DNA from 2 places in the Schleiferilactobacillus harbinensis genome. Region 1 is predicted to be linked to the other one. Evidence: riboswitches for the same ligand, from Rfam matches in the RefSeq annotation. Region 1 holds a riboswitch; the other holds the start of a gene.
The links. Region 1 has a riboswitch for thiamine pyrophosphate ahead of thiT (energy-coupled thiamine transporter ThiT). Riboswitches for the same ligand answer to the same signal wherever they lie in the genome.
Positions count from the first base shown of each region.

Region 2: it holds a riboswitch for thiamine pyrophosphate, as region 1 does, so the genes downstream of both, FMM01_RS14860 (ECF transporter S component) here and thiT (energy-coupled thiamine transporter ThiT) in region 1, are expected to answer to the same signal.

Region 1 covers NZ_CP041364.1:1,621,384-1,624,792, reverse strand. The annotation lists gene FMM01_RS08285 (ATP-binding cassette domain-containing protein) at 1-650, opposite strand, end outside; gene FMM01_RS08280 (alpha/beta hydrolase) at 1,053-1,961, shown strand; TPP riboswitch at 2,024-2,119, shown strand; gene thiT (energy-coupled thiamine transporter ThiT) at 2,168-2,770, shown strand; gene FMM01_RS08270 (hypothetical protein) at 3,017-3,328, shown strand.
Region 2 covers NZ_CP041364.1:3,007,308-3,010,716, forward strand. The annotation lists gene FMM01_RS14855 (ATP-binding cassette domain-containing protein) at 1-642, opposite strand, end outside; gene FMM01_RS14860 (ECF transporter S component) at 643-1,218, opposite strand; TPP riboswitch at 1,299-1,388, opposite strand; gene FMM01_RS14865 (hypothetical protein) at 1,550-1,777, shown strand; gene FMM01_RS14870 (ABC transporter ATP-binding protein) at 1,862-2,572, opposite strand; gene FMM01_RS14875 (ABC transporter permease) at 2,572-3,409, opposite strand, start outside.

The DNA of each region.
Region 1 (3,409 bases):
CGCTTGACCAGGAGTTTGCGCAGGCTCAGTAAATTCAAAGCATCAAAGCCGCTCAGCACATCTGAGATACGGCCCATCAACCGTTCATTGGCGTGGGTCATCGCTAGTGAATGGGCCTGTAAAGACGTGTCGAACGCCTTGGGGACCAGATACACGACCACGGCCAAAACCAATACTGCGATGCTCAGGGAATAGTGGTATGCCGTGAGGGCTGCCGCGGCAAAGATGACGGAAAAGGAAGACTCGACAATTTCCAAGGCATCGTAGAATCCGTTGACCCCAATGGTGTGGACATCATTCGTCAGCCAAGAGGCATAGACTGCCGGTGATTGGCTGTGAAAGACTTCGTAGCTGGTATTGCTCAGCCGAGCGGTGATGTCTCGGCGAATAGCGGTATTCATCAGTTGCCGGCAACGCGAAAACTGATATTGCTGCACGCCCATTAGACCGCAGTACAGGGCATAGGCCGCGGTCATAAGCCCCACCCAGAGAAAAAATTTAGGAAACTGGCCGGCTACCAGTGCCGTCAAGGCATTGGCGCTGCCAATCCCGTTGGCGGTCTGCATCACCGCCATGAATAGTACGATGATCACTAATAATGAATTTGGTCCCTTAAATTCCCAGAGATAGTGCCGTAAATGCTTATCCATGCTGATCATCCTCTCGTTTATCTTTTGTTTGCGGAAACCAAAAAAGCCGTCAACTGTGCGTCGGCAGCTGCGGCTCAAAAAATAAACGATGGATGATAGGCACCACAAAAAGCAGGTGCCTTAATCCCACTTACTCAGAGGATTAGGCTGCCGATTCAATTTTCTGGCGTGCATCGGCAAAGAACACCAATGCAAAACGAGAGAAAATCTTTTCGCGCAGCATCATGGGACAACCCTCCTCTGATTTATGATGGCCTAAAGATACCACCAACAATGATAAAAGGCAATATGAAAATTAAAAATAGTTGTGAAGGCCCTGTGAGCACGCGCCTGTCCCGATTTCAAGCTGTTTTACCGCCATTATGCTATAGTAGATAGGTCAATATTCGAGGAGGAAAGATTTTGGAACGCGAAACAATCACCGACCTAGGGGCGGTTTTGGCCGGCTTCATTGCCGGCGCGGGGTTGCTGCCGGTGTTTACCCGGTTTTCGAAACGGCGGGCGGCATCGCAGAAGGTGGAGGCTCAGGCTCAGCAGCGGTTGGATCTGCCGGCCAACGATGGCAATTTTTCAGTCAAACAAATTCCCACATTATACGTCCACGGATTCCGCGGCGGCGCCCATTCGACCCAGCAGATGGTGGAATCGGCGGCCAAAGCGACCCGCCAGGACAGCTGGCTGCAGGTCACTTACGAGGGCGGCGGCAAGATGTCCTACGCGGGGAATTGGACCAACGACCCGCATCCCATCGTGCAGGTGGTCTTTAAGGATAACTGGGTCGGTACCCGGTTTATTTCGCGTTATTTAGAAAAAGTCCTGCCCGCCCTGCAAGAACGCTACGGCTTCACCCAATACAATGCGGTGGGCCATTCAGTTGGTGCCACAGCGCTGGTGTTTGCCGAAATGCGGAATTACGATAATCCGAAGTTTCCCAAGCTGAATAAGCTGGTCCTGGTGGGCGGTCCCTTTGATGGCGTCGTTGCGTTGGGCGATCTGCCGAATTTCAACCGCTTCACGTGGAGCGGCCGACCGATTTTGATGAACCCGACTTATTTAGAAATGCTCTTGAGCCGCAATCGGTTCCCAAAAGATGCCAAGGTGTTAAATGTGTTCGGCAACCTGAACAATGGGACGAATACGGACAAGTACATCACCGTGATCTCAGCCAAATCGATTCGGTATATTTTGGCGCCCATCGTTAAGTCCTTCAGTGAAATCGAAGTTCGCGGCTTGCCGGGGGAACACAGCATGCTCCATGATGACTCGCTGGTGCTGAATAAGATTAATAAGTTTTTGTACGGTCAGCCGTAATCTGAAGGGCCTTGCCAAGCAATCCAGTTATGGTATGATAGCTTTTGAAAAACTAAATGAGAAACCACACAAGGGGGAGCCATCTGGCTGAGAACGAGTAATCGGACCCTTCGAACCTGTTCGTTAATGCGAGCGTAGGAATTGTGCGTGGTATTGAAAAATACCTCCTTTGTGCTTGGAAACTCAAACATTAGGGAGGCTTTTTTATGTTGAAGAAGAAGATTACCCTCGGCGGTTTGATCGAGGGCGCCATCATGGCCGCGCTGGCCATGGCGCTGAGTTATATTCCCCATAGTATCGGCGGGTTGGGGATTCAATTGCAGTGGGGCTTGCTGCCGTTGATTCTGGTTGCTGAGCGGCGGGGTTGGCAGGTGGGAACAATCGCCGGTTTGATTTGGGGCTTGCTGGATGCCATGCTCCGCGGCGGCAGCAATCTGTTGAACCCGCTCCAGATTATCATGGAATATCCGGTCGCGTTCGGTGTCCTCGGTCTGGCTGGCTTAGTGGCCCTGCCGCTGCGAGACGCTTTGAAGGACCGCAAGTTAGGCATGGCCGTGGGCTATATTTTCATTGGCGGCCTAATCGGCACCATTGCCAAGTATTTCTTCCACTTCATTGCTGGGGTCTTCTACTGGGGTCCTTATGCCCCCAAAGGCTGGAATGTGTGGCTGTTCAGCCTGTATGTTAACGGGATCAGTGCTGTTTTGGGATTGATTTACGTGGCGGTGGTCCTGGGCGTACTGGCCTCCATCGCACCGCAATTATTTGTGGTATCGAATCGGAATCGGCATATTGAAGAGGCTCATTAGTTAATTTAAACAAAGCAGATAATGCCCGCTGTGGTCAGTAATTTGGCTATGGTGGGCATTTTCTCTCTTGAATCTGGTATAGGCCGGTTCGAGAACATCACTTTTTTAATTTGCTTAGTACGGCAATATGCTGGTTTGCTGAATAAATCGCTTGCACAAAAGCAATTTAACGGCACTGACGATATTATTGACTATGCTGATAGTGTTGGGTGATTGGATAATCAGTTAAGAGAAAGGGTGGGCACCATGAAAGCTAAGATAATGACAGCATTGCTGGCGGTGGCGGCTGGATTAGGCATTACGGCGGCCATGCCCAGTACGACGGCCAGCGCGGATACCGCCGGTTCAGTGATCGTTTACGATGGAAATATTGACGGCGTCGTGCGGGTGTTCCAAGGCCAATTACCGCCCAAGACGATGACTTATCGGCAAACATGGGACGGCGGCCGGTATACGATCAGTGTGACGCTGCAAAGTTACCGTGAAGCTGGCGATGGTCAGTATATTGGAATTTATGCTGGTGAGCTGCATCGGTTGGGCGAGCGGCCGGCGGAGTGAGGGCCTGACAGCCTCCGCGTAAACGGGCTCCGGCCGACAGCGGCTAGGGCAGAAGGGTGAAGGACCAGTAAACCTAAGCGC
Region 2 (3,409 bases), 1.4 Mb from region 1:
CAGTTGATCCACTAAGCCGGCGTAACCGGACAGGTCATGGTCGGCGAGGATGATCGTCTTATGCTGGGTGCGCTGCAAGGTTTTGAGGTCGGCCAATAATTGCGTTCGCCCCGCCGCGTCGACATTGGCAAAGGGCTCATCCAAAAGAATCAGTGAGCTGCCCAGGGCTAATACACTGGCCAGGGCGACCCGCTGCTGCTCGCCGCCGGACAGCGTTTCCAGCGCCCGGTGGGTGAATTGCGTCAAGTGCAGATCGGTGAGCACCGTTTGAATGCGCCGGTCGATTTCTGGCGGACTCAGTTGTAAATTGGCCAGGGCAAACTGCAACTGTTCCAGCACCGTGCGCATGGCAAACTGCCGACTGGGATTTTGAAACAGCATCGCCACGTGCGCCGCCCGCTGGAAAGGCTGCAGCGTGCTGATCTCGGTATCGTTCACCGTCACTTGGCCGGACTGAATAACGCCGCCGTATTGCGGATACAACCCGGCTAACAGTTTCAGCAGCGTCGACTTGCCGCTGCCGGAGGGCCCCGTCAGCAGGTTGAAGGTCCCCGGTTCCGGGGCAAAGGTCAGATCTTGAAAAATCGGCGGCGCATCTTCAGCGTAGGCAAACGTCAAATTGGTTACAGCAAAGTGGTCCATTTACTTCAACAATCCTGTCTTGGCCACCAATTGTCTGATCCAGTAAACCAGCACGCCGGAGAAGAAACCGATGGAGACAAAGCGAATGATGAGCAAGGTAATGTTCATGGTTGGGGTATAGGCCTTGTAGCCGCTTTGGAACCAATCCCAGGCGAAGGTGACGATGGTAGCCCCGATGGTGGACATGAGCAGGCCTAATTTTTCCCAATTCTTGTAGCCGGTGGCGGCGAAGCCCAGTTCGTTGCCGATACCCTGAATGAAACCGGAAATCAGGTCGGCGGCCCCCCAGCTGGAGAACAGCATCATTTCCACCGCGGCGGCCAGTAATTCACCGATCACCGACGCACCGACTTTGCGCAGCAGGACACCGGCTAAGGGACCGGCCATGATCCATACGCCGATGGTCATATCGTTGGCGTAGGGCTTCAGCGGCGTCGCGGCCAGGGCGTAATACACATAGCTCCACAGTTGATAAATAATGCCGAAGAAAACACCGATGAGGGCTAAAAAGATAACGTCCCGAATGGTCCAGCGGACTGGATTCACTTGGGCAACTTGGCTATTTGCATGTTGCATAAAATAATCACTCCCTGTGTTTTTGAAACGATTGGGAGATAAAAAACGGTCTTTCTCGCCGAGAGAAAGACCGAATGGCAAAAAGAATAACATGAGCTCCCTCCGCTGGCATTATCCAGATCAGGTTCATGGGTTTCTCTCAGCCACTAATGGCACCCCAGCTCGTTTCAATTGGCTACAGTTTAGCCCGGATTGGGCTGGGGGTCAACTGTTTTCATCGTACTCAATTAATTTAAGGGACTTTTCAATTGATTTATCCAATTTTTGAGGCATTCTGCGGGCTATCTGACCTTACGATATGGCATAATTTGTTGAAGGAGTTGAAACATTTATGGACAAGAAAGACAAGCAAAACAATCCATATAGACCATTGGAACGCGACCCCCAACAGTTAACCATCATGGGGGTTACCATGCCCAGCAAAACCGTCTACGACGAACTGGTCTTTGCCATCACCAACCAAATGTACTCCGGCTACGTCCCCACTGTCGCTGATGTGCAGCACCTGCTAAAACACTACGGGGAACTACCATCGGCTCAAGAGATCCTCAAATGGTAGTTCCCCGTAGTATGGCGCGCTATTAGAATAGATCTGGGTGGTTTTCTTTGACCCAGGCTAACACATCTTTCGGGTTAACTTTTCCTAAACCGCCGCCGCGCGGATTTTCTGCACGCCGCTGGCGTCCAGCTTTTGCAAAACACCATCGCGCATTTCATAAACGGTATCAACCGTATCCAGTAACCGGGTGTCGTGGGTGATCATCACCACACCCCGGTTCATTTTGTGGGCAATAGTGGCCAGCAGTTCGGTGACCTGTAAAGCCCGGCTGGTATCCAGACTGGCGGTGGGTTCGTCGGCCAGGATGATCGGCGGGTCGTTATACAGCGCTCGGGCGATAGCCACCCGCTGCCGTTCGCCGCCGGAGAGTTCCGCCGGGTAGCTGCGGGCCAAGTCGGTGATGCCCAGCATAGTGAACAGCGAATCCATTGACATGGCGTGCTGCTTGTGGTGGTTGAAGCGGTCCACCAGGGCTAATTGATCCTTCACGGTGAGGAAGGGAATCAGGTTGCTGCCCTGGAGCATGAAGCCGAAGGTGTTGAAGCGCAGGTCGGTGCGCTGGTGTTCGCTGTAATTGGTGGTATCCTCTCCGTTGATCAGGACCTGGCCGCTGGTAGGCTGCTGCAGGCTGCCCATGATCGTCAGCAACGTCGTTTTACCCGAGCCGGACGGACCGATGACTGTGGCAAACTCGCCTGACGATAATGTGAAGTCGGTGGGATGCAGGGCCGTGACCGCAGTGTGGCCGCTGCCGTAAACTTTGGTCACTTGTTTCAAATCAATTAATGCCATGATTATTCGCCTCCAATAGCTTCCAGCGGGTCGATGTGCAGGATCCGGCGCAGGGAGAATAGACCGCCCACGAGGGACATCACGATCAAGGCCGCGGTGATGATCGCCAGCAGCAGGGGATCGGAATAGAACGGAATCGTTTTAGGCAGCCACAGCGCCGTCAGGGCTAATAGGCCGATCCCAATACCCACGCCGACGACGGCCAGGACCAGGATTTGCCAGAACAAGGCCGCGACGATGGCGCTGGTACGGATTCCTTGGGCGCGCATGACGCCGTACATGCCGATTTTTTGAATCGTCAGGATATACATGAAGATCCCGATGATCAACAGTGTAATGCCGATCATCGCCCCAATCATCAGCATGAAAGTCATCGTTTGGGCCGTGTAGCCGGGGATGTTGGTGATCAGCGCCGCTTTGGTTACCTGTTCCGTGTTTTTCGGCAGGTTCTTCAGCTTTTTTGGACTGACAACAGCTGACACGTTAGCAATTTGTTTTTGCCCGAATTTGATTTGCCGATATGTGGCTAAACTCGTGTAGAATACAGGTACAGTGGCAAACCGGCGGTCGTGGGTCAGCCCGACGATGCGGTATTTTTGCGTACTGCCATTCAGCGTGATCCGGTCCCCTTGTTTGACGCCGTAGTAGGTCACGCTGTCGTCGGCCAGCACTTCGCTGTTCTTCGCCGGCAGCCGACCGCTGGTCACCTTGGGGCGTAAGCGGCCGTCAAGGTTGATACCGAAAATGTTGCTGTTCAGCTTCTTATTGGTCGTTGGGTTTTCCGCCACCACGGTCATTTGGCCGAGCAGGCTCGTGCCTTTTTTCGCCGCATCGGTATAC